2 regions of the Falsihalocynthiibacter sp. CO-5D18 genome follow, and region 2 is predicted to be linked to the other one. Evidence: riboswitches for the same ligand, from Rfam matches in the RefSeq annotation. Region 2 holds a riboswitch; the other holds the start of a gene.
What was found. A riboswitch is a leader RNA that binds a small molecule or an ion and turns the genes downstream of it on or off. The one in region 2 is predicted to bind thiamine pyrophosphate.
Positions count from the first base shown of each region.

Region 1 (4,411 bases), on a different contig from region 2:
AGATCTGCTAACGTGCCAATCTGAATGTCCACGGGTTCGCCATTAATTTGAAGTTTCATCCATTACCTCCGGCTGTTTGTTATCAAAGATTAATTCCGCCACCATGCGCGCCAACGCGGGGGCCAATAGGAACCCATGCCGATACAGGCCGTTGGCGCGGATAAGGTTTCCCTCACGGCGAATGCGCAGCAGGTTGTCGGGAAATGCAGGGCGACTATCGACGCCAATTTCCAATACCTCGGCCTCGCCAAAGGCGGGCGCCAGAGCATAGGCTGCGCTCAGCAGTTCGAGCAGCGCGCGAGCGGTGACGTGCTTGCCTGCGCGGCCTTCAATCATCGTTGCGCCCAGCATGAAAACGCCGTCGCCGCGTGGAACAATATAAAGCGGGACGCGTGGATGCAGAAGGCGGATGGGGCGGCTTAACGTAACTTCGGGGCAGGAGAGCACAAGCATCTCGCCCTTCACACCGCGCAGATCGGCGATTTGATCGCGGGCCTGAAACCCTCGGCAATCAATCGTAAGGCCTCGCTGGGCAAAATCCTCGGGGTCGGCTTCGGCCTGTTCAAACACCGCGCCATCCGCCACCAAACTTGCCTGCAATCGCGTCAAAGTTTCGCGGGGTGCCAGATGCGCCTCGCTTTCGAAGTAAAGCCCTTTGGTGAAACGGTCGGCCAAATCAGGCTCTAACGTTGAGATTTCGTCCGAAGTGACCTCTCGAAAGTTGGTCGTGCGTCGTGCAAATCGGGTCAGGTCCGCTTTGTCGCGCGTCGGCGAAACCACAAGCGAACCGTTGCGATGTACGGTCTGCGTTTTCGCTTCCCACCAGTTGGCGGCCTCTTGGCCAAGTCGGATCACAGGTTCTTCGGCGCTTTCACCCTCGCAAAACGGGGCAAGCATTCCACCTGCCCACCATGAGCAAGCCTGTGGCCCCGGGTTGGCGTGGCGATCAATAACCGTGACATGGGCGCCGCGATCCAACAAGGCGCGCGCCACACACAGGCCCGCGACGCCCGCGCCGATGATTGTGATGTCATGCATTACCATTGTCCATAAAAGTGATGAACGGGGCCCTGGCCCTGGCCAATTTGCAACTGATCCGCGGCGGCGATTGCGCCTTGCAAATAGCTATGCGCGGCGACTACGGATGCATGCAAATCCAACCCCTTGGACAGGTTTGCCGCGATTGCGGAGGCGTAAGTACAGCCAGTGCCGTGGGTATTACGGGTGGCGATGCGGGGCGCAGAAAGCGTTATCACCACGCCGCCCGCCTCAATCAAAATATCTGAGCAAGTTTCCCCTTCTGCGTGGCCGCCTTTCATCAAAACCGCGCTCGGCCCCATGGCCAAAAGGCGCATTCCTTGCGCCGTGACTTCGGCCAATGTGTGCGCTTGGGGCTCGCCCAACAGGCGAGCAGCTTCGGGCAAATTGGGTGTAAGTAACGTGGCGAGGGGGAGGATTTGCGTAACCATTGCTTCAATGGCAGCGTCTTGCAAAAGCGAGTCACCGGATTTGGCGATCATCACCGGATCAACAACTATGGGACCTTTAAAATCGGTGAGGCACCGCGCGACAGCGTCAATGATCGAGATCGAAAACAACATCCCGAGCTTAATAGCGCGGACCTGAATATCGGCAAGGACCGCCTCGATCTGCGCGGCGACAACATCGGCAGGCACCTCATGAACGGCGGTTACTGACTTCGTGTTTTGCGCTGTGATGGCTGTTATGACGCTGGCCCCAAACGATCCATTCGCCGACATTGCCTTGAGATCAGCCTGCACACCTGCACCACCGCCGCTGTCCGAGCCTGCTATTGTTAGGGCGATTGGGGTCGTGAATGTCACTGGCGCATCTCCATCGAGTTGGGGCATGCCAGCGAAAGAAAGAGTCTGCGCGATATTTGCGCAAAGTACCCGTTCCCTACGCCGGTATAACCCGGATCAGGTTCGACGGGTCGGTGCAAGCACCTCTCAGCCCTAATGGGCCCCCCGACGGATAAAATATGGTGTCTGGCCACAAGTACGTGGACAAACAATCGTTGGGGCAATGCTTAGTTTAGATTTCTAGTAGCCACAACCCGATGTTTGAGGCGCTTTCAAATGCATCCACGATCACTATGCCTAACTTGGAAAGCCCTTGCTACTGACCATCAAGTCAGTTATAATTTTCACATGTCCCCATCAGAGAAACCAGAACCAAAGTTTCGCCGACGTGCAAACGCACGCCCAGATGAGGTTTTGGATGCGGCCCTTGCCCTCTTTATTGATCAAGGGTTTGCACGAACAAGTGTGGATCAGGTCGCCCAACGCGCGGGTATTTCCAAGGGGGCCGTCTACCTGTATTTCCCCTCCAAAGAGGCCATACTTGCGGGCTTGGTAAGTCGCACAATCGCGCCCTTAACGGATGCTCTATTTGACAATATTTCGCGTCATAAAGGGGATCCCCGCCCGGCTATTGAGCAATTCTTACGAATGATGGGGAAGGTCTTGACGGACAAACGCAACCGAGCCGTCCCCTTGATCGTAATCCATGAAGCTCCCGCAGCCCCAGAGATTGCCACGCTATTTCGCACCGCCGTTTTAGACCGCGCCATTCCCGCCCTTTCGACGCTTTTGGCGCAGGGTGTCGAAGGAGGCCATATTCGGCCCATCGACCCCGAACTAACCGCGCGAACTGTGATCGGACCGATCCTCGCACACATCATTTTTTACGAAATATTCGGGATCGAACCAGAGGGTGGATTTCATTTGGACCGCCTAATTGAGAACCACCTTTTGATCCTAAACGCAGGCCTCGAACCCCAGAAAGGATAGCGAGATGAACTCCCTTCCGAATTGGCTGATCGTCATCATCAACGCCATTTTTCCAAGTTTTGGGGAGCCCGTTGTTCTGGAATATAACGGCTATGCTGAGGGTGATTACGTCTATGTTGCGTCTGCTGTCGCGGGTCGGATTGTGAATATGCGCGCGCGAGAAGGCGAGTCCATTTCTGCGCTTGAGACGCTGTTTCAAATCGACGACAGCCACCAGACCGCGGCCTTACATGCGGCGCAGGCCCAAGTTGCTGTCGCGCAAGCAAATCTGGAAAATCTAGCGACAGGAAGCCGTGACGAAGAGATCGCCGTGATCCACGCCTCACTTGATTCCGCCAAGGTGGATCAACGCCTTGCCCAGTCGACATTGGAGCGCACCCAACGCCTTTCCAAAACGGGGTCCGTTTCGCAAGCCCGCGTCGATACCGATACGGCTTTGTTACAAGGGGCCAACGCACGTGTCGCCCAGTTTGAAGCACAACTACACGTCGCCGAATTGCCTGCGCGGGTTTCCCAAAGGATAGCCGCCGAAGCCACCCATGACGCCGCCCTCGCCCAACTTGAAGGCGCCCGTTCCGCCCTGAATGACACCACCGTCAAAGCTCCGATTGGAGGGCGTGTTGACAAGGTGTTTTACGAGCAGGGCGAAGTTGCTTTGGCAGGTGCTCCGGTCGTCTCGATCCTCCCTCCGGCAAGCTTGAAGGCTTTGTTTTTCATCCCTGAAGGCGAGCGCGCCAGTGTGTCGTTAGGTGAAATTTTTGATGTCGCCTGCAGTGGTTGCCCTGACGAAATCACCGCGCATCTGACGCGCCTTGCCGCGACGCCGCAATACACGCCTCCCATCATTTACAGTCGCGAGGAGCGGTCGCGGCTGGTGTTTCGGGCCGAAGCTATACTGGAGAATGCGGGTGATGTTTTGCCCGGACAACCCCTCACGTTGAGGCCACGCGATTGACCCAACCATTTGCCATATCCGTTACAGGCCTGACCAAGGTTTTCGGCGGGCGAAGGGTGGTGGACAGCTTTGATATGGAGGTACCCAAGGGGGCTATTTACGGCTTTCTTGGCCCCAATGGTTCGGGCAAAACCACGACAATCCGTATGATGTGCGGGTTGCTCACGCCGGATGAGGGCGCGGGTACCTGCCTTGGGTTTGATATCCTGTCGCAACAAGGCAGCATCAAAGAAAACGTGGGATATATGACCCAAAGGTTCTCGCTTTACGAGGACCTGACGATCCGTGAAAACCTCGATTTTATGGCGCGAATGTACCGGATTAAGAACCGCAAGAAATGTGTACAAGAGGCATTGAGCGACTTAGGCCTCGCTGACCGTGCAAACCAATTGGCGGGCACGTTGTCGGGCGGGTGGAAGCAACGTTTGGCGCTGGCGGCATGTTTGATCCACAAACCCACCCTATTGTTGCTCGATGAACCCACGGCCGGTGTCGACCCAAAAGCGCGGCGCGATTTTTGGGATGAAATACGCTCCCTGTCGGCAGCAGGCGTGACCGTTCTCGTTTCAACCCACTACATGGACGAAGCGGTGCAATGCGATTTCATCGCCTACATCGCCTATGGGAAAAAACTTATCGCAGG
Region 1 covers NZ_JBGFCF010000002.1:111,436-115,846, reverse strand. Annotated here, with positions in the region: gene thiS (sulfur carrier protein ThiS) at 1-59, opposite strand, end outside; gene AB9F27_RS03070 (FAD-dependent oxidoreductase) at 43-1,038, opposite strand; gene thiD (bifunctional hydroxymethylpyrimidine kinase/phosphomethylpyrimidine kinase) at 1,038-1,871, opposite strand; TPP riboswitch at 1,901-2,001, opposite strand; gene AB9F27_RS03060 (TetR/AcrR family transcriptional regulator) at 2,100-2,813, shown strand; gene AB9F27_RS03055 (HlyD family efflux transporter periplasmic adaptor subunit) at 2,818-3,768, shown strand; gene AB9F27_RS03050 (ABC transporter ATP-binding protein) at 3,765-4,411, shown strand, end outside.
Region 1: linked by a shared signal. The riboswitch ahead of thiD (bifunctional hydroxymethylpyrimidine kinase/phosphomethylpyrimidine kinase) and the one ahead of thiB (thiamine ABC transporter substrate binding subunit) in region 2 are both predicted to bind thiamine pyrophosphate.

Region 2 (4,411 bases):
TTCCCCCGCAAACGCGTCACCCAAAACGCCAAAGAAAGCCCAAACAAAACGGTCAGACCCGTGGTCGCCATCGACACCAAAAGAGAACGCCCCGCAGCTTGCCATACCGAAAGCGGCAGCGAAAAAAACCTCGGAACCCCGTCAATCACAATCATCGCCAGCGGCAGCCCCAAAAAGAGAGATGTCAACAAAAGCCAGACACTATCCCCCACATGCGCCCCCCCTGTCGCATAGTGATTCACCACGCGATCAAATCCCCCGCCCACAGATGCAGCCCGCGCCAAACGCCAAGCCAAGAGAGCCGCGCAGCCCGACAGAGCAACTTGCAAAAGCGCCAGAAGCGCGGCTTTGCTCAGGTCGAAATCAAAGCGGAAAGCATGATAAATCGCGAGTTCAAGCGTCGTTGATTTTGGCCCGCCCCCGATAGCAAGCGCGACCGCGAAACTCGTTGTGCAGATGAGAAAGATAATCGCGAAGGCCCCAGGAACAACCTCTGCGAGCATTGGATATTCAAGGAGTCGTCTACGATCTCGCGCATTACATCCAAGGGACGCCGCGAGGCGAAATTGTTCCGACGGGATCGCCAACCACCCTTGCAGGATCAGACGCACAGCAAGCGGCAGATTAAAGAACACATGCGCAAGAACCACGCCGTGCAAACCGAAAATATGAATCGGTGCGATTCCGAATTGCCCCAGAAGCCAACTCACAATTCCCGAGCGCCCAAAAACTGCCAGCAACCCAAGAACAGCAACAATAACTGGAAGCACGAAAGGCGCGCCAAGTAAGGTGATCAACACCCGCCGCCCAAAGAACGACCGCCGCGCCAACGCCCGCGCTACGGGGATTGCCAAAATCACGCTAAAAAACGCGGAGAGAAGCGCCTGTTTGACCGTAAATGTCAGAGCGGAAATGTCTGCCTCGTTAATCGTGCTGCCGGCTTCTGCGCGCCACGCGACAATGCCAACGGTGCCAAAGCACAAGAGTAGAATGAGAGCAGCCACCGCCGCCCCCACCCAGAACCCTATGCCGCGTTGGCGCTTTATTTTGACAGAGAGAGACGCCATTCCTCAAGCGCTCCGTCCCGTTCAGCCTGCGCATCCCCCGCTGCAAAAAGCAGCGCCTCTGTTGGGATGGTCAAAGTTTCAAACCCCTCAGGCAAACCGTCATCCGGCGTCACCGCGGGGTACATCCAATTGGTTGTCGGAATGATTGACTGAAACGCATCGCTCACCATAAACGCCAAAAATTCATCGGCCAAATCGGAGTGATCAGTATGCGCAACCTTGGCCGCGACCTCCACTTGCAAATAGTGCCCCTCTCCAAAAGGCGCGGCACTTTTGCTGGCGTCCTCTTCCGCGATCAAATGATAGGCGGGGCTGGTTGTATAGGACAAAACCATATCGGCTTCGCCCTCAAGGAACATGCCATAGGCCTCGGACCAGCCTTTGGTCACGGTGATGATATTGTCCGAAAGCGCTTCCCAAATGGCGGGGGCTTCGTCGCCATAGGCCGCTTTCACCCACATCAAAAGACCAAGGCCCGGTGTGGAACTGCGCGGGTCTTGGATAACGATTTTCAGATCGCTTGCTGCCAGCTCTTTAAAGTTTGCAGGAGGGGTGGAGATCTTTGTATTGTCATAGATAAACGCGAAATAGCCCCAATCATAGGGGATGAACATTGTGTCTTCCCACTCGATTGGTAAGTCAAACGCGACGCCCTCTTGCCCGTGCAACGCAAAGAGACCCGTTTCCGCCGCAGCCGCCGTCAAATTCGTGTCTAATCCAAGGACAATGTCAGCTTTTGTGCGCACGCCTTCAAGACGAACGCGTGCCAAAAGGGCCGCGCCATCGCCCGCGCCCACGAGCTTCAAATCGCACTCACATTGCGCTTCAAACGCCGTCTCGATCGCCGGACCCGGCCCCCAATCAGACACAAAACTATCGTAGGTATAAACTGTCAGCTCTTGGGTATCCGCCGTGGCCGCGCTGGCCAAAATGATACCCGCTGCAATCATGGAATATTTCATTCGTATTCTCCATCATGCGACGGGCGGATGAAGGGGGAGAATCCCAGACCTTCCCTCCGCCGATCTTAATCGGTTCAGGTTCAACGGGTCCACTTTCGTATCTCAGCCGCTAAGGCCCCCCGAGGTAGGACCACATCTATTGATCTGATTGCAGGGGTGCAAGGCATATCCACTTGAGCCAAACGCAGGGGACATGTACAGATCAGAGCAAAGGAGCCGCATATGTCGATGAACAGTTTTGGACACCTCTTTCGCGTCACAACTTGGGGTGAAAGCCACGGACCCGCCCTTGGGGCGACGGTTGACGGCTGCCCGCCCAATGTAGAAATCAACGAGGCGATGCTGCAAAAATGGCTCGACCTGCGCAAACCCGGTCAGAATAAATACACGACCCAGCGGCGCGAAGCAGATGAAGTTCGGATTCTCTCGGGTGTTTTTGAGGGGAAAACCACTGGCACGCCCATTCAATTGATGATCGAAAACACCGATCAACGCAGCAAAGATTACGGCGATATTGTCGAGAAATTCCGCCCCGGTCATGCGGACATTACCTATTATCAAAAATACGGCATTCGCGATCATCGTGGCGGCGGGCGCAGCTCGGCTCGCGAAACGGCGGCACGTGTAGCCGCAGGCGGGATTGCGCGCGCGGTTCTTGCTACGCTTTTACCCGACCTCAAGATCAAGGGTTTCATGGTGCAAATGGGACCGCATTCCATTGACCGCGAAAATTTTGACTGGGATCAAATCGATCAAAACCCCTTTTGGACACCCGACGCGATATCGGCCAAGGACTGGGCCGCCTACTTGGACGGGTTACGCAAATCTGGAAGTTCCGTCGGAGCGATTGTTGAGGTTGTGGCGCAGGGCGCGCCCGCAGGCCTCGGCGCGCCGGTTTATGCCAAGTTAGACACTGATTTGGCCGCAGCGATGATGAGTATTAACGCGGTAAAAGGCGTTGAAATTGGCGAGGGCATGCATGCTGCAGTACTGACGGGCGAAGAAAACGCCGACGAAATTCGTATGGGTTCGAACGGACCGGAATATACTTCAAACCACGCGGGCGGCATTCTGGGCGGGATTAGCACAGGCCAAGACCTCGTGGTGCGCTTTGCGGTCAAACCAACATCCTCGATCCTCACGACCCGCAAAACAGTGTCTAAAGCAGGCGAAGATACCGAAATTATCACCAAAGGCCGCCACGACCCCTGTGTCGGCATTCGCGCCGTTCCCGTGGGCGAAGCAATGATGGCCTGCGTGATTTTGGACCATTTTTTGCTTCACCGTGGGCAAGTCGGCACGAACCAAGGGAAGATCGGCTAGGTTGCGATTCCCGCATCCAACAGAGCTTTGATTTCTTCCTCGCTGGTGCCAAGGGTGACGCGGCCAATTTCTGCGTCGCCTTTTAGCACAACCAAAACAGACCGGCGTGGAATTTTCAGGCGACGAGCTAATTCGTCTTTTGAATATTGATCCCAATCAAAATACACGAACAATAGACCCGCATCATAGGCCGGATTTTCCGCTCGTAACTTTTGAATTACGCGGTTCTGCGCCGCGCAGGTGGTGCACCAATCCGTGGCGAAATCGATGAAAACAGTTTTCCCTTCGGCGAGGGCTTTGTCGACCAATCCGGGCGTATAAGCCACCGAACCAGAATTCGCTTGGGCGCTTAGGGGAAGCGTTGCCAAGGCGGCAGTGAAGGCAAGAAAATGTCGTCTGTCCATTGGGACCTCCTAGATTGAAACGGAAAAATCAACGAGCCACGCGGGAAGGTTTTGCAACGCCCAGCGCTCGAGAATGATGTGAAGTTGAAAGTAGATTGCAGTGCCCACGAGGATAAACGTGATCCCCATAATGACGCGCGACTTTGCCGCAATTCGGCGCATTAGAGCCTGCCGCTTGAGCAAAGTCGCGCGCGCGCCATAGGCCAATAACAGGATCACTGTCGAGACTCCGAGGGCAAAACTCACCATAATCAGCGTGGCCCAAACGAGGCTCTCTCCTTGGGTGGCAAGCGCAATCGCGCCGCCCAAGGTGGGTCCAACACAGGGACTCCAGACCGCGCCCAACAGTGCCCCGCCCCAGAACTGTCCCCAAAGCGACTCGCGATTTAAGCCGTCAATGTTTTGATCTGCTTTCTGTGAAAGGCCGGATGTCGCGCGGCTGAATTTATCGCCGAGCTTGGGCACCAGTAGAACTATGCCAAAGACCACCATCAACACCGCGCCGATACGGGCGACATCCTCTGGCAATATCCCCACCGCAAGACCGATGGTGGAAAGCGCCACGCCAAGGATAACAAAGGTCAGCGACATGCCCGCAGCAAGGGCCAGCGGGCCGCGTGGACTCGCCTGAAGGGCCGTCGCCAAGACAATCGGC
Region 2 covers NZ_JBGFCF010000018.1:32,330-36,740, reverse strand. Annotated here, with positions in the region: gene AB9F27_RS19200 (thiamine/thiamine pyrophosphate ABC transporter permease ThiP) at 1-1,067, opposite strand, end outside; gene thiB (thiamine ABC transporter substrate binding subunit) at 1,043-2,029, opposite strand; TPP riboswitch at 2,064-2,161, opposite strand; gene aroC (chorismate synthase) at 2,252-3,352, shown strand; gene AB9F27_RS19185 (thioredoxin family protein) at 3,349-3,756, opposite strand; gene AB9F27_RS19180 (cytochrome c biogenesis CcdA family protein) at 3,766-4,411, opposite strand, start outside.